DNA from 3 places in the Caldalkalibacillus salinus genome. Region 3 is predicted to be linked to each of the others. Evidence: predicted binding sites of a transcription regulator. Region 3 holds the regulator's gene; each other region holds the start of a gene.
What was found. The regulator LexA, encoded in region 3, represses DNA repair genes until DNA is damaged. The targets are predictions, from matches to a motif close to CGAACATATGTTCG.
Positions count from the first base shown of each region.

Region 1: the regulator LexA is predicted to act here: its motif matches at 2,669-2,682, upstream of ruvC (crossover junction endodeoxyribonuclease RuvC).
Region 2: the regulator LexA is predicted to act here: its motif matches at 2,366-2,379, upstream of JKM87_RS11540 (YhjD family protein).

Region 1 is NZ_JAERVL010000015.1:68,864-75,881, reverse strand. Features, by position in the region: gene JKM87_RS09930 (protein kinase family protein) at 1-94, shown strand, start outside; gene JKM87_RS09925 (YhcN/YlaJ family sporulation lipoprotein) at 178-897, shown strand; gene JKM87_RS09920 (YebC/PmpR family DNA-binding transcriptional regulator) at 1,088-1,846, shown strand; gene JKM87_RS09915 (BofC C-terminal domain-containing protein) at 1,921-2,514, shown strand; gene ruvC (crossover junction endodeoxyribonuclease RuvC) at 2,702-3,202, shown strand; gene ruvA (Holliday junction branch migration protein RuvA) at 3,202-3,840, shown strand; gene ruvB (Holliday junction branch migration DNA helicase RuvB) at 3,876-4,874, shown strand; gene JKM87_RS09895 (SpoIID/LytB domain-containing protein) at 4,891-7,005, shown strand.
Region 2 is NZ_JAERVL010000017.1:131,950-138,967, reverse strand. Features, by position in the region: gene JKM87_RS11555 (NlpC/P60 family protein) at 1-586, shown strand, start outside; gene JKM87_RS11550 (lipid II flippase family protein) at 689-1,510, shown strand; gene JKM87_RS11545 (HAD family hydrolase) at 1,619-2,290, shown strand; gene JKM87_RS11540 (YhjD family protein) at 2,418-2,786, shown strand; gene hutP (hut operon transcriptional regulator HutP) at 2,928-3,383, shown strand; gene hutH (histidine ammonia-lyase) at 3,502-5,067, shown strand; gene hutU (urocanate hydratase) at 5,082-6,740, shown strand; gene hutI (imidazolonepropionase) at 6,844-7,018, shown strand, end outside.
Region 3 is NZ_JAERVL010000001.1:431,070-438,087, reverse strand. Features, by position in the region: gene JKM87_RS02075 (potassium/proton antiporter) at 1-1,452, opposite strand, end outside; gene JKM87_RS02070 (DUF896 domain-containing protein) at 1,549-1,782, opposite strand; gene yneA (cell division suppressor protein YneA) at 1,925-2,212, opposite strand; gene lexA (transcriptional repressor LexA) at 2,462-3,091, shown strand; gene JKM87_RS02055 (SOS response-associated peptidase) at 3,492-4,157, shown strand; gene JKM87_RS02050 (glycoside hydrolase family 3 protein) at 4,355-6,253, opposite strand; gene glnA (type I glutamate--ammonia ligase) at 6,577-7,018, opposite strand, start outside.

The DNA.
Region 1 (7,018 bases), on a different contig from region 3:
TCAACAGCTATACCAGAACTGGGAAAAAAGACGGTTGTTTGTACACCAGTACCAAACACAGTATCTACAGCATCGCTTTTTTCTTAAAAGATAATATTACCTAGTGAAGGAACATCTTAACTCGACTAAAAGCCCTCCAAAAACATCAACATAAGGATGAAGGGGGGCTTTTATTAAATGAAAAAAACAGCATTAGGACTAACACTTGCACTCGTCATGGGTGCAACGGTGGCATGTACACCTGGAGATCAAGGAGCAGCTGATGATCAGAGATTACGTTCTGCTGGACAGTATCAAGAGAGAACGCATCAGAATGACAATCGTTCCATTGGGACCAATGACATACGTGACCGTCAAGGTTTGATGGGGCGAGATCAAAATTACACCGACCCACGATACAGAGGCTTAGCTGGCCGGATCGGTGACGAAGACAGAGGAACCGATAACAGAAGAAATATGGGCAATGGTGTCCGCGGTGGTGCTTTCCTCGGCGGTGGAAAAGGCACACGTATGCAGGATGCAAGCAGGTTAAATCGTGGCAACATGCGTTTCGGAAATGAAAATACTGAAATGGCGCGTGACTTAGAGCAGAGAATTCTATCCGTACCTGGTGTAGAAGATGCTCGTGTCATGGTTGATGGTGATGACGTAGTCTGTGGTGTAGAGACTAACGGTAACAGAGACGAAGTGATGAAACGTGTTGAACAAGAAGTGCAACAAGACACGAGAGGGCAGCAGGTTCACATTACCGACGATGCTGACATTTTTGGACGCCTCGGTAATATGGGTAACCAAAACCAGAACCAGAACCAAAATGGTCCAATTGAAGACACAGGCAGAGAAATGCAAAGGTTATTAAGAGATATTGGACGATCTGTTGGTGAAGGCAATCAATAACACATGTCACCACGAATCATTCGTTTATTAACGAGCCAGTATTTATCATGAGTGTCTTGAGAAATATTCATGCAAAAAGCGGGCAGATCCTTGCCTGCTTTTTTGTATGGATTTAGGCCCCCTACCGAGATCCCCAAACAATGTGCTACACTGTGTATGTGATTGATTACACATTGGGAGGTGGAATGACGTGGCAGGTCATTCTAAATGGAAGAATATACAGCACCGTAAAGGACGGCAAGATGCCAGAAGAGCAAAGGTATTCACAAAGATCTCAAAGGAAATATTTGCTTCAGTTCGTAGCGGGGGAGACGATACCACAACGAATACACGATTAAGGTTAGCCTTACAAAAAGCAAAAGAGGCCAACATGCCTAATGACAATATAGACAGAACCATAAAAAAAGCACTCGGCGACGTAGATGGGGTTCAATACGAAGAAATACTATATGAGGGTTATGGACCAGGTGGGGTTGCTGTCATGGTTGAAGCATTAACAGATAACCGCAATCGGTCTGCAGCAGATATCCGTCACATATTTAACAAAAATAGTGGGAATTTGGGCGAAACAGGGTGTGTGTCATACTTATTTGAGCGCAAAGGGGTCCTTAGCTTTACGAAGTCGGACAGCCCGTTAAGTGAAGAAGAGGTGATGTTAGAAGCCTTAGAAGCAGGAGCAGAGGATATCACAGATGACGAATCATCGTTTGAAATATATACCACACCTCAAGCTTATGAGGAGGTTAAAGAAGGATTAGAAGCCCAAGGGGTTTCCTTTGACTCGAGTGAAATCACGATGGTTCCTGCCACATACGTCGCACTACATGGCGAAGATGCGGAGCAAATGCTTAAATTGATTGATGCACTAGAAGATAACGATGATGTTCAAAACGTTTATTCCAATGTAGAGATGGATAATGAAACGGTGGAGCGCTTGAGCCACAACTAAAAATTGTCTTTGCATAACCCCCTTGCTGCTGGAAATACTAAAACAAAAATTCCAGTATAAAAGGGGTTTTTGAGATGTCTCGTTTACTGAGAAGACTCAGAAAAATGTTAAGAAGAGCCAAAAGTTTAGTGGCCATCGGTAGCATTATGTTTTTTCTTATCAATGGTTTTCACCTTACTTCCATTAGTACAACACCGAGCCTTGCTGTTAAGGAAAATATAGACATACAACAACAAGCTGCAGCGTCAACCCAACAGTTTACCATCACCCTACAGACTCATTATGTCTGTGGGGTGGAAACGGAGAAGCTACAATTCCACCATCAGCGAGAGATGGAGGACTGGTTGACGGAACACGGTTATAGATGGAAAGTATTAGAGCGTAATGGCGGGCACTATGTACTAGGTCGAGAAGTAAGTGATGATCTTTCAGAGCGCTGTAAAGAGACAGGTTACTTCGGAATAGACCAGGACGGTGTGCTCACGATTTTTGAAGGGCCACCGTCAGACAACAAAGTGATTCAAACCTTTTTCAGAATTGATACCAAAAAGTTAGAGTCCCTTTTACCACAAGAAGAAGTAGAAACGCTGATTCAAGGCATTAGAATTGAGAGTATGGAAGAATACTTAGGTGTCCTATCCACCTATAGTCCATTTGCAGAACAGTGATCGTAGCTTTAGTTAAATGAAGAATGGTCTTAAATAAGTCTTCACATGTCAATAACGATGTTAATAGACTACAGTTCATGCTGTGGTCTTTTTTTCGTTGCAATCACTTGCTTTTCACTCTTCTGTCTCTGTGGTAAAATGTGTGAAGATATAGGAAATATATGTTCGTGAAATGGGAGAGAAAAGCATGCTAATATTAGGAATCGACCCTGGTATTGCGATCGTAGGTTTTGGCGTGGTTGAGAAGCAGGGACATCAGCTTCGTCCTGTACAGTATGGCAGTATCGTTACTGAAGCAGGATTGAGAACGGAAACGAGGTTAAAGCAGATTTATGAGGCAATGACTCATCTGATTGATAAATATAAACCCGATGTTATGGGCATCGAAAAGCTTTATTTTAACCGTAACGTCACGACAGCCTTTACCGTTGGGCAAGCGCGTGGCGTCATGCTCTTAGCTGCTGAAGAAGCGGAAGTTCCCATTACGGAATACACACCGTTACAAGTCAAGCAGGCCGTTGTGGGCTATGGACAAGCGGAAAAGAAGCAAGTCCAGGAAATGGTTCGTATGTTATTAAATCTAAAAGAAAGACCTAAACCGGATGATGTGGCAGACGCATTGGCTGTAGCCATCTGTGAAGCCCATTCCGGGCATATGCATCAACTAGTGGAGAAGAGGCGGTTGTAATGATTGATTATATTAGAGGAACGTTAGCTCATTTAGATTTGGATTACGTGGTGCTTGAGACGCATGGCGTCGGGTATCATATACACTGTGGAAACCCGTACGTATACCAAGGCAAAGAAGGACAAGAGTTAATCCTATATACATATCAGTACGTCAGAGAGGATCAGTTAAGCTTGTTTGGTTTTGCCACTCGGGAAGAACGAGCGTTATTCACGCGGCTGCTTCAGGTGTCAGGTGTCGGGCCAAAAGGAGCCTTAGCGATTGTGGCTTCAGGTCAAGTTTGGCGTGTAATCGAAGCTATTAAAAATGATCATGTGAATATCTTGACAAAGTTTCCCGGCGTAGGTAAAAAAACAGCGCAACGGATTATTCTAGATCTGAAAGATAAACTGGATGATCTCTTACCCCACTTTGTTTCAGAACAAGAGGTTAGTCCCACACTGTTGGAGGATGAGGCTCCTGTGACCGTTACTAGCGATTATTCAGACGTTCAGCGTGAAGCGCTAGAAGCCTTAAAGGCGTTGGGCTACTCGGACAAGGAAGTGAAGCAAGTCTCTTCTCAACTTCAAAAGCAAGGTGATGAAGACTGGACAACGGATCAGTATATTAAGAAAGGACTACAACTTCTCATGAAGTGATTCGTATAAAGAGATAAAGAGAAAGGGGAATGAGAATGGAAGACCGTATCATTACCTCAGAATTAACGGAGGCTGATACTGAGGTTGAACTTAGCTTACGTCCCCGTTATTTGGCTGAATACATAGGACAACAGAAAGTCAAAGACAACCTTAAAGTATTTATAGAAGCGGCTAAGTTAAGGGAGGAGGCCCTGGATCACGTTTTACTATATGGCCCTCCAGGACTGGGGAAAACCACACTCTCCAATATCATTGCAAATGAGTTAGGAGTTAATCTACGGACGACGTCAGGTCCGGCTATTGAGCGTGCGGGTGACCTAGCCGCCATACTTACCAATTTACAGGAAGGTGACGTCTTATTTATTGATGAGATCCACCGACTCAATCGGAGTGTAGAAGAAGTTTTATACCCTGCTATGGAGGATTATTGTTTGGACATCATGATCGGCAAGGGGCCGAGTGCACGATCCGTACGCTTAGACTTACCGCAATTCACATTGGTAGGCGCAACGACACGGGCTGGAAGACTGTCGGCACCTTTGCGTGATCGCTTTGGTGTTGTGTGTAGACTCGAATATTATAATAAGGACGACTTGGGTTATATTATCTCTCGTGCAGCTGATATTCTACAAGTAGATATCAAGGAGGACGCAGCGAACGAAATTGCTTTACGTTCTAGAGGAACACCAAGAATTGCTAACCGTCTCCTAAAACGAGTACGTGATTTTGCTCAAGTGGCAGGTGAAGGCGTGATTACGAGAGAGATTGCCGAAGAAGCGCTTGAAAAGCTGCAAGTAGATCGTCAGGGACTCGACCATATCGACCATAAGCTGCTACAGGCTATTATTGATCATTTTAGAGGTGGCCCAGTGGGCGTTGATACGATATCCGCTATGATTGGGGAAGAATCAGATACGGTTGAGGATGTATACGAACCATACCTGATGCAAATTGGATTCATACAACGGACGAACCGGGGGCGGATGGCCACACCACTCGCCTATCAGCATTTTGGACTTGATTACCCAGAATAAGCAGGAGGGGAAAGGTATGTTGAAATGGGGTTTGAAAGCCGTCTTAATATTTGTCTTTGTATTAAGTACTTGGTTAGGGGGAGCGTCTTTTGATCATGTGCAGGCTGTAACGAACGAAATACGAGTTGCGCTATTCGTAGATACAGGAAGTGGCTATCGTGAAACGGTCCAATCAGTGACTTTAAGTAGCGATGAGGCACTCACTTATCAAAATGGGAATGGGCGTTTTGATAATATTGGTCACGTGTCTGAAAGTCGTTTTCGTTTGGATGATTTTTATTTACTGGTGGCTGAAACAACCGATGCGTCTCAAGCACGTCAGGTCAACAATGCCTTAAGTCAAAGTGGTTACAACGCTGACCTCGTTCAAATACAAATGCAGGGAACGGATTATTATCGAGTGGTATTAGGCTCTGCTACGGATCATGCAGCCATCAGTCAGTTGCAGAGACAAGTGTCTCAGCAGATGTCTTATAACCCGCAGGTCGCCGGCCCATATCGGGTACAGGCGGGGCAATTCACCTCCTTGAAATCTGCTCAACAAAGGTTACAACGAATGCAACAAGGTGATAGTGACATTCCAGCTTACTTAGCTCAAGTGAACGCTGGTGATCAAATCAGTTATGAGGTATGGATGGGAGATGCTGCGAACGAACAAGAAAGACAAGCCTTGCAGAGCACGTTACAACAAAGCTATTCTGATATGACATTTCAACCGGCAAAGGCTACCGACTATATATTGCATTACGGGCGTGTCATAACGGATAGCGCAAATGTCCCTTACATATCTGTGGATACACGAAGTACTTTAGAAGTTTTGTCGTCCGAAACATCAAGTGTTCCACTGATAACAGTGGAAGAGAAAGATCAGCGTCAGTATAGGGGCAAAATGGAACTAACGCAACATAATGGTCATTTTACAGTGGTTAATGTTTTACCTTTGGAATCTTATTTATATAGTGTCGTTGGTACAGAAATGTCCACAGGTTGGCCGATAGAAGCGTTAAAAGCTCAAGCTGTGATGTCTCGAAACTATGCTTATAATCAGATACAAGAAAATAAATATGGGGTGGCCCATTTATCCGATTCCGTCTTTGAACAAGCTTACCATGGATATGGACGGGAGGCACAGGACGTACGACAGGCTGTCGATCAAACCAGTGGCCAATTTCTTACGTTCGGTGGTCATATCTTTGCTACTTTTTATCATTCCAACGCTGGTGGCATGACAGCAAACGGGTCAGAAGTGTGGCGACAGGACCTTGAACACCATAATCGTGTTGAAAGTGATGATGCTTATCCAGAAACAGTACAAGTACGCTGGTATCGTATACAAGATGGCCAGGGGCAAATAGGCTATGTATCCAGTGAATACATTGATAAAGGGACACAAGGACCATCGGACACAGATTTAACATTTACATTCGGGACCGTTAATACATCGTCGTTAAACTTCCGTGCAGGTCCGTCAACTCGTCACAATCGGATCGGTACCCTTTCCCAAGGGGCACGTGTACTGATACTCGATGAAGTGAGACAAGATAATGCTTACTCTTGGATAGCGGGACCATACACTGGAGAACAATTACAGCGTTGGATAAACGAGAGAGACATTCAGTCATCATCTGTGCGTAGCCCTGTTTATCAACTAGAGGTGACTGAAAGAGGACCGTCAGGACGGGTGTTATCTATGGAGGCCAATGGACAAGCCATTCAGACTTCAACACCAGATGCCCATCGTTCTGTCTTTAAAGATGGTACAGGAAACCTTCGCTCCACCAAATTCGAAGTGGAGGCGATGGGAGAATTCACAGTTTTAGGGGCGGATGGTCAGCAAGTGGATTATCCAAGAGATTCTACCCAAAGTACAACACTATACGCCTTACAGGGCGAGCCTGATAAGACGGTAGAAGTGAATGTCAATCAAACGCAATTCGTTGCTGTCAATCAGGAATTAGACACACGTATACTCTCTAAAAAGCCTTTATTCAGATTGCATGGTCATGGATTTGGCCATGGGTTAGGTGCCTCCCAATGGGGCATGTATCGTATGGCAAACAATGGGTATGATTATGAGCAGATGTTGAAACACTATTTTCATAACAATGTAAAATTAGAAACAAAGTATTAAAATAAGATTATCG
Region 2 (7,018 bases), on a different contig from region 3:
TATCTCCTTGAACCAAATCTTAGGGGAGAACGTAGAGGCAAAAAAGCAAGACCGACGTATCACAATCAATACTGAACGCGAAACGGAGTCTTACGGTTTTAAACGCCATGAGAGTTTGGACGACCTGCCACAAGATGATAACGGTGACACGGAGGATATCCCGGCTGTTGCCCCACAAGTTGCGGATAGTATCATTGAGACAGCGAAGCAGTACTTAGGCACCCCTTATGTCTTTGGATCACCCTCAGGTTATGAGGAGACATTTGATTGTTCTTCTTTTACACAGTACGTGTATAAGCAACATGGCATTGATTTGCCACGTGTGTCTCGTCATCAAGCCAAACGAGGAGAGTATGTCCCAGTCAAAGATCTCAAGCGTGGAGATTTACTGTTCTTCTATTGGCCAGGACGTTTTGAAAGCAACCGTATTGTCGGTCATGTCGGTATTTACGCCGGTCACGGTTACATGATTCATGCCTCTCCTGTGCCCGAGGATGGTGTACAGATTGAAAACCTTAATAAACGTGACTCGCTATACCGAGAAGTTTACTTAGGGGCGAAAAGAATAAGCACAGATACACAGTAAAAGCTACCCAACCCCTTCTTGGGTAGTTTTTATTTTTCGTATATGAGACATACTTAAGGAAGCGTGATAGAATGGGACTAGTAACCCTTAGGAGCTGCTAAAGTGGATGTGATAACGACCAAAGTACTGTTAATTTCCGTATTCATTATTCTTATTCATACCATTGAAACGTTGGCTTACGGCACACGATTATCAGGAGCGAGAATAGGATTCTTAGCTCTGTCTCTCTCATTGTTTAATATGTTAGTGATCGTATCGCGAATGGGGAATATGGTCCAACAGCCTTTCACAGGGAGTCTCATAGATGTCGCCCCCCATGTCGACACGCTGACCTATGTCAGTCAACAGTTTAGGGTCATTATTGGAGCGGCCACATTTGGCACCCTATTAGGGGCCATCCTACTTCCGACTTTCGTGGCTTTATTTTCCAGAGCGGTATTGCACCTACACCAGGAAAAAGGTTCTATACCAGCACTACTCCGTTCATCCTTACATATTCGTATTTGGAAAAGGGTAGGTCGGCATATTAAATGGCCAACCTTAGCCTTTGTAAATAAACTTAATCTTAAGGCGATGCCAGTGTCTTTTTTCCTCATGAATATGTTAATCACTGCGATTTACACAATCGGGGTGCTTTCGGCTTTATACGCGGCTCTACTCGCACCAGATCGAGCCGCCACTGCCATTATGGCTTCAGGGTTGGTCAACGGTATCGCCACCGTTCTGCTTGTTGTGTTTATCGATCCGAAAGTGTCCTTACTAGCGGATGAAGTGCATCGGAATCAAGGACGTTACTTAACGTTGAGAGACGTTACGGGCATGCTTGTGATCTCAAGAGTCTGTGGCACGCTGTTGGCCCAGCTTTTGTTTATACCTGCGGCCCATTATATCGCGTGGCTCACTCGGTTCATTGCTGTATCGTAACAGGTCACGAAGTAGTAAAAAGTAGAAACGAAAGAGAAACGAGAGAGAAACGAGAGAGAAATGAAAGAGAAACATCTATCCGTATTGAAGAGTGGAGGAGGAACAAATATGAGTATTAAAGGCGTTATTTTTGATTTTGATGGGTTGATTTTAGATACCGAAACAGCGTGGTATCACGCTTTTGATCATGTATTTGCCAAGTATAATCAAACGCTCCCTTTAGAGAAATACTTACAAGTGGTTGGGACGACATTTGATGCTTTCCATCCTGATGATTATCTACAGGAACTGATAGGGGAACGCTTGGATAAAGCTATCTTATTCCAACAAAGAAAAGAGAAATACGAGCAAATCATGTTGGAGCAGGATTTACGTCCGGGTGTCAGGGAATATCTCTCCGAGGCGAAACGAATGGGACTTAAGATCGGCTTAGCTTCTAGTTCTGAGCGTGAGTGGGTTGAGCATTACCTGAGAGCTCACCACATCTACGATTATTTTGAGACCATCAACACGAGTGATGACGTAGAGCACGTCAAGCCTGACCCAGCATTATATTTGCGTGCGCTAGATAAGCTCGGGATCAAAGGTGAAGAAGCGATTGCCTTTGAAGACTCGGGGCACGGGGCACACGCAGCAGTAAGTGCAGGTATACACTGTGTATGGGTGCCGAATACGATCACCACGCACAGACCACCAGAGAAAGAAGTCAGCCTGACCCTTCATTCTATGGCGGATAAATCATTTTCTGATGTGATACAAGCTGTACAAAGCACTAGTTAGCGCATCACCATCGTTAATAGGTAAATATAACCAGGAGGAAAGGACTATAATTCCTCCTTTTTTTATGGCATAATAAGAACATACGTTCCTTGCGTATCTGTCTAACTTGATAAGGGGTGAAGTTAGGATGAAAACTGTTTCACCATTTGCGACGTTAAAAACGTATACGGTCTTACAAGTGCTATTAAAATGCCTAGATTATAATGAGCGCCGGCTACAAAGCGTCGACATCAAGCTGAAGGAAGTGTATCAAGAATGGGGTGAGAACGTCAGGCATCAAGTGCTGCAAGATTTAAAAACAGCGAAGGCTGCCTTGAAGCGGGAGGGCATTGTCATTGAGAAAGAGATGATGTCTAAACAAGGGGTGTCTATTGATTTTAGACACAAAGGATATCGCGACACTTATGCCATTTGGGTAGAATATTTGCAAGGTGAAGTCAAGCTGGCTCTAAAAAAATATATGCAGCGGGAGCATAGATCAATGAAGACATATTGACAACGATTTCCTCCCCTTCTACAATGTAAGAAGATACTAGTTATAAGATAAGGTGTTTAGACATTAGTTATGAGACCTAAGTGATGAGATATAGATAGTAAGCATCTTTAAGACATTGACTTAAATGGGAAGAGGGACATAATGAATCAGCAAACGGACCATCGGATTGGTAGAAATGCCGTTATACTTGCTCTCCATGCGCAAGATGAAGGTACCTCCCCTTTTGCAGATGAAGTGGTCAAGCAGGGCTTTACCTACTGTATCGGCAAATCAGGAGCCATGGACACCCACAAAATTGTGGCGGCAATAGAAACGGCAGCTAAAAGAAACGGTTTAATCAGTACAGACACGTATCGAGACACACACGCGCTGTATCATGCCATCATTGAAGCGTTACATGGTGTGACAAGAGGGCAAGTCCAGCTAGGTTCTGTCCTACGAACAGTTGGTCTTACGTTCGCCATTGTCAGAGGCCAACCATACCCCGATAAGGAGGATGAAGGGGAGTGGATTGCGGTCGCCCTGTATGGCACGATCGGAGCACCAGTGAAAGGCTTAGAGCACGAAGCTGTGGGATTAGGCGTTAACCATATTTAACAAGTGAATATTAGGCCCATAGTCATGAGTTATGAGGGGGCTATATCTTCTGCGACGCAGGGGATGTAGCCCCTTTTTGTTTTTTTTAGACCTTATCCCAAATAAGGAGAGGATTGCAATGGTAGAGGAGAGAAACGAAAGAGTCACCTTAGACGGGTACTCATTAACGTTAGACGAAATCCACCGTGTCGTGATGAAAGGTGAAAAGGTGGCTGTTAAAGACGAAGCATGGTTTCGCGTGCGGGAAAGCCATCAAACGGTACAGGATATCGTTGAGCAGAATCAAGTCGTTTATGGCATTACGACAGGATTTGGGAAATTAAGTGACGTCTATATTCATAAGCATGAGGTAGAGGCGTTACAAACAAACCTGATACGGAGTCATGCTTGTGGTGTCGGTGCACCGTTTGATGAAAAAGTGAGTCGTACCATTTTGCTCCTGAGGGCCAATGCCTTAGTCAAAGGTTACTCTGGTGTGCGTCCGGAAGTCATCTCATTTTTAGTTCAACTACTCAATGAGCACATCCATCCCGTGATTCCTCAACAAGGATCACTAGGAGCAAGTGGTGATCTGGCACCGCTATCTCACATGGCGCTCGTCGTCATGGGGGAGGGAGAGGTATACAAAGAAGGGCACATCGTGTCGAGCCAAGATATTTTTCAGCAAAAGCAAATCACGCCCCTTCGTTTACAAGCTAAGGAAGGCTTGGCACTCATAAACGGGACACAGGTCATGACGGCCGTTGGCGTTTTAAATCTGCTTAACGCAGAGACGGTGGCCTTGCAAGCGGACTTGATCGCTTCAATGACCATAGAAGGACTAAGAGGTGTCATCGATGCGTTTGATGATCGCATTCACCTCGCACGTGGTTATCAGGAACAACGTACGGTAGCGAAGCGCCTTAGACACTGTTTGCAACATAGTCAATTAGTCACTAGACAGGGAGAGTTGCGTGTTCAAGACGCTTATTCATTAAGATGTATTCCTCAAGTACACGGAGCCACATGGCAAACCTTACAATATGTGCGAGATAAGCTCGAGGTAGAGATCAATGCAGCCACCGATAATCCATTGGTGTTTGCCGAAGCGGATGATGTCCTGTCGGGTGGCAATTTTCACGGACAACCGATGGCCTTAGCCATGGATTTCTTAGCCATTGCGATGGCTGAAATGGCCAATATTTCAGAGCGAAGAATTGAACGTTTGGTTAATCCCCAACTTAATGACTTGCCAGCTTTTCTTAGTCCAGAACCTGGCTTACAGTCAGGGGCCATGATTCTGCAATACTGTGCCGCTTCCCTCGTTTCAGAGAATAAAACACTGGCCCATCCAGCAAGTGTTGATTCTATCCCGTCGTCCGCCAATCAGGAGGATCATGTAAGTATGGGAACGATCGGCGCAAGACATGCGACCCAAGTCATTGATAATGTCCGTCGTGTGTTGGCGATTGAGCTATTTTGTGCTCTGCAAGCGGTGGAGTATCGAGGTCCAGAGCGTCTTGCTCCCGTCACGAGTGCCTTTTATACGTTAGGGAGAGAGCAGGTTAAGTCCCTGAATCAGGACCGTGCCACAGCTCAAGATATTGAACATCTCGCTGCATGGTTACAGGACACATTTAATCCTAGTGAAGCACCTTACGAATTAACCTTGGATCCATCACAAAACAAATCTGTTATGAATTAAGGGAGGGTACGATGATGAATAACACAAACCGTGTCATCAAAGCGAAAACAGGAATGGAGAAAGAATGTAAGGGATGGGAACAAGAAGCGGCGCTACGTATGCTCATGAACAACCTCGATCCTGAGGTCGCCGAAAGACCTGAAGATCTCGTCGTCTATGGCGGTATAGGGAAGGCTGCACGAGACTGGGATGCGTATCACGCCATCGTACGTACATTAAAAACCCTGGGTGACGATGAGACGATGCTCGTGCAATCCGGAAAACCGGTTGGCGTTTTCAAAACACATGAGCAAGCGCCGCGGGTGCTCATATCTAACTCTGTCTTAGTCCCCCAATGGGCGAACTGGGAACACTTTCGTGAACTAGAAGCAGAGGGACTCATGATGTACGGTCAAATGACGGCAGGAAGTTGGATCTATATTGCCACACAAGGCATTTTACAGGGAACATATGAAACATTTTCAGCCGTGGCAAACCAACACTTTGGTGGAAGCTTGAAAGGCACCTTAACGGTTACAGCAGGTCTGGGTGGCATGGGAGGCGCACAGCCACTAGCCGTTACCATGAATGAGGGAGTGGTCATTGCCATTGAAGTCGATGAGGCGCGAATAGACAAGAGGATAAAGACACAATATTGTGATCGCAAAACACACTCATTACAAGAAGCACTCACATGGGCTGAGGAAGCGCGACGACAAGGCGAAGCACTCTCAATTGGATTGGTTGGGAATGCAGCGGATATGTTGCCTGAGCTTACGGCGAGACAAGTCAAAATAGATATCGTCACCGATCAAACCTCTGCACATGACCCTTTAAACGGTTATATTCCTAGCGGGTATACTTTACAAGCGGCAACAGAACTTCGTCATGAAAATCCAGACCGGTATATGACAGAAGCGAAGCAAAGTATGGCCACACATGTGCAGGCGATGCTCGACCTGCAACGGAGTGGATCTGTCGTCTTTGACTATGGAAACAATATCCGTCAAGTCGCCAAGGATGAAGGAGTGGATCAGGCCTTTCAATTCCCTGGCTTTGTGCCAGCGTATATGAGACCTCTATTCTGTGAAGGAAAGGGCCCTTTCCGGTGGGTAGCCTTATCAGGAGATCCAGAGGATATTTACCGTACTGATGCCCTGATTAAGGAGCTGTTTCCAGAGAATGAAGCCTTACACCGCTGGATCGATATGGCACAACAGAAAGTGGCGTTTCAAGGATTACCTGCCCGTATCTGTTGGTTAGGGTATGGGGAGCGAGTCAAAATGGGTCTTGCCATAAACGAACTCGTCCGTCGAGGGGAGTTAAAAGCACCGATTGTGATTGGCAGAGATCACTTAGACTGTGGTTCTGTCGCTTCACCTAATAGAGAAACGGAAAGCATGAAGGACGGTAGCGATGCCGTAGGTGATTGGGCTGTATTAAATGCCTTGATAAACACTGCCGCTGGCGCAAGCTGGGTCTCATTTCACCATGGTGGTGGTGTCGGTATGGGCTACTCACTCCATGCGGGGATGGTGGCTGTCGCAGACGGAACAGAACAAGCGAAACAGCGCTTAGAACGTGTATTAAACACGGACCCTGGTATGGGCATTATCCGTCATGCGGATGCAGGGTATGATGTGGCTAAGGACGTTGCAGCCGAAAAGGGCGTACGTCTACCCATGAATGAATAGATTAGATAGATAAAAGTTTAAAACGAAAAATATACGAAGATTCTACTTGTCATGATGATACGTTTATGATTAATCATAGCTGATTTTTTAGGAGGGGAAAAACATGGAACTTCAAAATAACACTGGCACTAAGCCAACTCACGTGGACATACTGCTGACGCATATTGGTCAGTTACTGACGATGAATCATGACCACGACCAACCGGTGACTGGGGAGCAGATGAATCATGTTCCCATGCTAGAGGATGCTGTGGTTGGGATTAAAGATGGCCGCATTG
Region 3 (7,018 bases):
CAGTATGGTTTTGACTTCCTCAATTTTTCTCTTAGGAATAAGGATAAACAGAATATCGTTTCCCTGTAGGATCGTATCTCCATTAGGTGTAATCAACTGATTATCTCTTATGACAGCACTGATCAGCACATCTTTAGGCAAAGGTATGTCTTGTAAGGTCTGCCCCACAACCTTGGCTTGCTCATCTATAAAAAATTCAACCATTTCGGTGTTCGTTTGGCCAATAGAAATGAGCTCCAAGCTATGTGTGGGCACTGTTCGCTCTTCCTCAGTTAATTTTAATTTATCGGCCAATGCTCCTATTGTGGAGCCTTGGATGAGAGCAGATGTCAATACGACAAAGAAAACCACATTGAAAAACATTTGGCTATAATCAAGGCCTGCTATCATAGGATAAGTAGCCAATACAATAGGAACTGCGCCTCTTAACCCCGCCCAGGAAATAAAGAGTTTGTCCTTGAACTTATACTTAGAAAGGAGCAAACTTGTATAAACACCTAAGGGTCTAGCCACAAACATTAGAACGATAGATAATAATACACCTTGTAATACAACGTTAGTCACGAGTTGGGAAGGCATAACGAGCAAGCCTAGAACGATAAACATTAGGATCTGCATCATCCATGCAAACCCTTCATTAAACCTTAGAATCGAGTGCCGGTAGGGTATCGTTGCATTTCCCATGACGATAGCCAGTGTATATACAGCTAATAACCCACTGGCCTGTATTAATGCCGTCACACTATAACCTAGAACAGCAAACCCTAATCCAAAGATAGGATATAAGCCACTGGAGTCCAAATTGATACGACTCATGGCCCATACAGCAAACCGACCTAAGAGGTAACCGATGACAAGTGCGACTCCCATTTGCCATATGAAAGCTGGGACCATGAACCAAAAATAGGGTTTGTCCAGTCCAATCAATTCAATAAATGATAAAGTCAGAAATACGGCCATAGGGTCATTTGTCCCTGACTCTGCTTCTAAAGTGGACTGTAGTCGTTGTTTAATATTTTTGCCACTGATCACGGCAAAAACAGCGGCAGCATCCGTTGAACCGACTATGGCACCAAAGAGTAGCCCTTCTAGCCACCCCACTTGGAGAATATACTTAGCGGCTACACCGACAACAATTGTGGTGAGCAACACGCCGAGTGTTGCCAGCGTGAGCGAAGATGTAGCCACCTGTTTGACATGACTCAACTTGGTCTGTAGACCACCCTCAAAAAGGATGACAATCAGTGCCAATATACCTAGTAGCTGGGCGAAGCCGGCACTGGAAAAATCAATAAGACCCATGCCCTCAGACCCGAATATCATCCCCACTGCAATAAACACGACAAGGGTCGGCACACCTACTCTTGCTGAAAACTTGGTGGCCATGACACCGGCTAAAAGTAGGATAGCCGTTAAAAATATGAAGTAATCTGTATGTAGGATATCACTCATGAATACCAACCGCCCTTACTGGAGCGCTCATGAATAAAGAAGCAGTTTTAAAAACTGCTTCTTTATTATTAACTCTATATATAATATGACCCTATATTAGTGTTTTTTACGCTTATTTTGTTCACGTTTTAACTTTTTAGGCGTGACATCTTTGCCTTCTGGGTCAACAACCTTTACACCCATAAGGTTAGCTTTAAGTGAGCTACGAACAGATTGTAGATATTCTTCACGTAAACGTTGTTGCTCGAGCTTCTCCTCCTGCGACAGTGCTTCTTTTTTTGATTTATTCGCCAGTTCATTAATTCTAGCTAATTTTTCTTGAGTGAGCACAGTAATCCCCTTTCTAATATCATCATATGACCTTTGCTCATACTATCAGCATTCCTTTATTATAACACGGGAATACTCACAATGAATAGAAAGGAAAACTTACGCCCCTCCGCTGTCTCACATTCTGTCTCCTAAACTGACCCTATTCTTCTTGGTGATGCACTAGTACCTGAAGTTCCTGTCCCGGATAAATTAAACTCCCCTCTAAACCATTGAGTACTTTCACCTGCTGTATGTATTCTTGAACGGATATACCTAGACCCTGATGGTGTTGTGCAGCAATACGCCAAAGGGTGTCCCCTGTTTCAACTTGTATATACTCATACTGATAATCTTCTGCTGAAGCCATAACGTTAGACATCGTGTAAAAAATGGCACAAAGTACAATAACAAAAACCAAGAGATATGATATGTCTTTTGTGACAAACATGATTAACCTTCCCCTTTCTTTCTTATCACTTTTATTCGAAAGTTGTCGAATAATTATGTACGGTATATGGGTGGAATGTTATACAAAAATAAATCGAGAACTTTTGTTCCCGTTTTTTATTATAATAGGAACAAAGGTTCTGGTCAAGATTTTTTTCGAACTTATGTTTGTACGCTCATTTCTTCTATGCTATAATGACAAGTAAGTAAAAAGTGGCAATTTTTATCATACTGGGTTGAGGTGAACGTTATGAAAGCATTATCAAATCGTCAAAAAGCGATTTTGGATTTTATTAAAACCGAAGTAAAAGAGAAGGGATATCCTCCCTCGGTACGTGAAATTGGGGAAGCGGTTGGGCTAGCCTCTAGTTCTACGGTCCACGGACACCTGGCGAGACTCGAGAAAAAGGGACATATACGGCGAGATCCTACAAAGCCTCGAGCGATTGAAGTGTTAGACGAAGAATTTATTCAAGAGGAGCAAGCATCCTACGAGCCTGTTGTACGTATTCCCGTTATTGGTAAAGTAACTGCAGGGGTCCCTATTACGGCTATTGAGAATGTCGAAGAATACTTTCCACTTCCGGAGAAATTCGGTGGCGATCACGACAACGTGTATATGTTAAAAGTCCAAGGTGATAGTATGATTGAGGCTGGCATCTACGACCAAGACTACGTCATCGTCAGACAGCAAAACACAGCTAACAACGGGGACATCGTCGTCGCTATGACTGAAGAGGAGGAAGCGACGGTTAAGCGATTCTTTAAGGAAAAGAACGTCATTCGTTTACAACCGGAAAACGCATCACTAGAACCTATCATTTTGCGCGAGGTGACCATTTTAGGCAAAGTGATTGGGGTATTCCGTACTATTCACTAGGACATGTTTTGTAACAGGACATTTTTTTAGCCACTGACATTTCAAAAGAAAGTGTTATGATTGAACGAATACGTGATAATAACATACATACGTTACATAAAGACACGTCGTTATAGGATTAATTAATGAATCAGTGCAGATAACACTCTAAAAGTCTAAAGTAGCTGTCAGTATTGTACAAGTTTGATGTACTTCCTGAAAAAAGCTGCCTTAGGCTTTTTTTTAATGCTCACCATCCATTACCCATTGTAAACCTCCTATGCTTATATGCCCTTTTGAAACGTTTTTAATTGATTAATTAACACTTCTTAGAACATTAATGGCTGTCTCGTTTCCAATAAATGTATTAAAAACCTGTATTTTGAGATTATATGTTAAAATATAGGTAGGAGGGATGCTTATGTGTGGACGTTTTACCCTTTATAGTCCTTTACAATTATTATATGATCGGTTCTATATTGATCATGCTGACTTCATGTTTGAATCTCAGTACAACATCGCACCTAGCCAACAAGTTCTAGCCGTTGTTAATGACGGTGAAAAGAACCGTATGGGGTATTTAAAATGGGGACTTATCCCCCGTTGGGCCAAGGACGAAAAAATCGGTAACAAACTTATTAATGCACGTGCAGAAACGATACATGAAAAACCCAGCTTTAAGACCGCTTATAAGAAACGCAGATGCTTAATACCGGCAGATGGATTCTATGAGTGGAAAAAAGAGGGTGGTCAAAAGCTCCCCATGTATGTACGCCTTAAGGAGCAGGCGCCTTTTGCCTTTGCAGGATTATGGGAGCGCTGGACGAGCCACGACGGTCGCCAATTAACTACGTGTACCATTATTACCACGGAACCCAATGACTTGATGCAACCGATTCACAATAGAATGCCTGTCATCCTGGATGCAGATGGCGAAAAGGCATGGTTAGACAAGGATACTGAGCAAGATGAACTTCACACCTTGTTAAGACCTTATCCTGCACCACTTATAGAGGCTTATGAAGTTTCTTCCTTAGTGAATTCACCTCAAAACAACTACCCTCAGCTGATTGAGACATTAGCATAAGATAAATACATTTTAGACATAAGTAACCCCTACGAATTTCGTGTATCCGTAGGGGTTACTTATTTAGAGCATATTTTTTTGAATATTTTTTATGCATATGCCATACGCATACGAACCTATGACAGCGACTTTTCTCAGTAATATAATGAAAAAACGGGCCTACCGTAAAAGCCTTCTATCCTATTCCATGACTATTTTTACTCATCAGATTGATGACCCGTTTGATGAGTCTTAAGACCGAAGCCTTTCCTAAACAACGGGTTAACTTTATCGTGGTTATTGATCTGTTCCATATTTCTTGGCCATGTAAAGGAGAGTTTACCGCTAAATTCATAATGACCAAATAGGACATCTGCAACACCCGCACCTTCACTTCCTGGCAGCCATGAAGCTACAAATGCATCCCAATCTTTAATTTCATCTGTTACCAGCATCGGACGGCCAGATTGAAGCAGCACAACCATTGGGACACCAGAGGCTTTTACTTTATTTAATAAGTTAATATCTTCTTGAAGTAATCCTATATCTTCACGATCTCCAAACATCTCCGCATAAGGGGGTTCACCAATGACAACAACTGCAACATCATGTCCCTCAGCACCAGACCCATCTTCACTATAATTCACTTTTGTATTCGGTCCTGCAACTTCATTTATACCTTCGAGTATTGTTGTTCCTGGAATTAAATCTCTTTCAGGTTCTCCCATCCATGTAGAAGACCCTCCCTGCCAGCTAATCGTCCAACCGCCAGCTTGGTATCCCATATTATCAGCCTTCTTACCAGCGACAAAAATATTTAATCCATCTTTTTGGAGCGGTAAAATGTTGTTTTTATTTTTTAATAAAACTTGAGATTTTCTAACTGCTTCACGGGCAACGGCACGATGCTCACTTTGACCAATACCCTGCGTCACTAGATCTCTGTCGGCATAAGGGGTCTCAAAAAGACCATTTTCAAACTTAACACGCAGGATTCGTGTTACAGCATCATCAATACGACTCTCAGAAACTTCGCCACTTTCAACTAGCTCTTTTGTCGTTGTAAGAAAGTGCTTCCAGTCATCTGGAATCATAAATAAATCAACACCCGCATTCATACTTCGCTTAATGGATTCTCTGAAGTCACCTGGTACAATTTGTTGCGGACCATTATAGTCGGAGATAACAAAACCTGTAAAACCAAGTTCGCCTTTTAATACTTCAGTGATAAGATGATAATCTCCATGTGTTTTAAGGCCATTTATGCTAGAGTAGGTCACCATTACAGTTCGTGCACCAGCCTTAATAGCATCTTTATATGGCTTGATATGCTTTTTAATCTCCTGGTCTGTATATTCAGTTACATCCCCTTGGTCAATACCGTCCTCAGTTAAACTATCCCCAACAAAATGTTTGATGGAAGACACAACTTGGGTACCCTTTAGGAAGTCGCGGTCTTTAGGATCTCCTTGCAAACCTTCTACTAAGGCTGATCCAAGTCTACCAGTTTGTTGAGGATCTTCACTATATCCTTCATAAGTTCTACCCCAACGTATATTTTGTGGAGCGGCAAGAACAGGAGCAAAAGTATAAGAAATGCCTGTTGCTCGCACTTCTTTTGCTGTTATTTCCCCTATACGCTTCACTAAATCTACATCGTTCGCAGCCCCTAAGCCAATGTTATGAGGAAAAACAGTAGCGCCGTAAACATTATTATGACCGTGTACGGCATCCACACCATAAATGATCGGGATACCGAGCCTAGTAGCCAACGCACCGCTTTGGAAATCATCTACCATATCTGCCCAATCCTCTGGTGTATTTCCTGTTGTTGGTAGGGAGCCTCCACCACTTAATATAGATCCAATTTTATAATTTTTAACGTCTTCTGCTGTTAGAGCACTTCGCTCAGGTTGCACCATTTGGCCTATTTTTTCTTCCAATGTCATTCTTGATAATAAATCGGATACACGTTGTTCTACACTTAATTCAGCATTTTGGTAATCTGGAACATCACTCTTTGCACTAATTGATACGCCTCCAAGTGTAGATCCTACAACCATAGAGAACAATGCTATACTCATCAATACCTTTTTCTTAAATTTACGGACGATCATCATTTCTCCTCCCTCTAATAGCTTTATTTACATCATTTACTTTAGGTTAAGTATTTGTATCGACGCTACGTACAGATGAGATACACCCCCTAAAGAGCCTTATATTGAAAACGCTTACATTCAAATTGTACAATACAGTAGCCGTTGATGGGTTAAGTAAGTGATGGACTAATTTGTTATTAACTGGATTATATTGTTGTTATTGGCTGGATTTCCTTTTCTGTCCCTACAAATAGCACCTGCAAATAAAAAACCCCTACGCATACTCGTGTATGCGTAGGGGTTAATCTTTTTAAACGACCGTTTGTAGCGATCGTTAGCCATTAATATTGCGTCAAGTATTGGTCACGCTCCCAAGGGTGTACTTGAGTGCGGAACATATCCCATTCGATTTCTTTGGCTTCTACAAAGTGTGAGGCTGCATGCTCTCCTAAAGCTTTGTAGATCACTTCGTTCTTACTGAACTCGTCAATCGCTTCTTTTAATGTGGCTGGTAAGCTCTCAATACCGTAATCTGCGCGATCTTCCTCATTCATGACATAGATGTTACGGTCTGTCGGCTCGTCAAGTGGAAGCTTGTTCTTGATCCCGTCTAAACCTGCTGCTAGCATTGCTGCTAGTGCCAGGTACGGGTTTGCAACTGGGTCAGGGTTACGTAACTCAATACGCGTGCCTAAACCACGAGAAGCCGGTACACGTACGAGCGGAGAACGGTTCTTTGCAGACCAAGCCACATAACAAGGGGCTTCATATCCTGGTACGAGA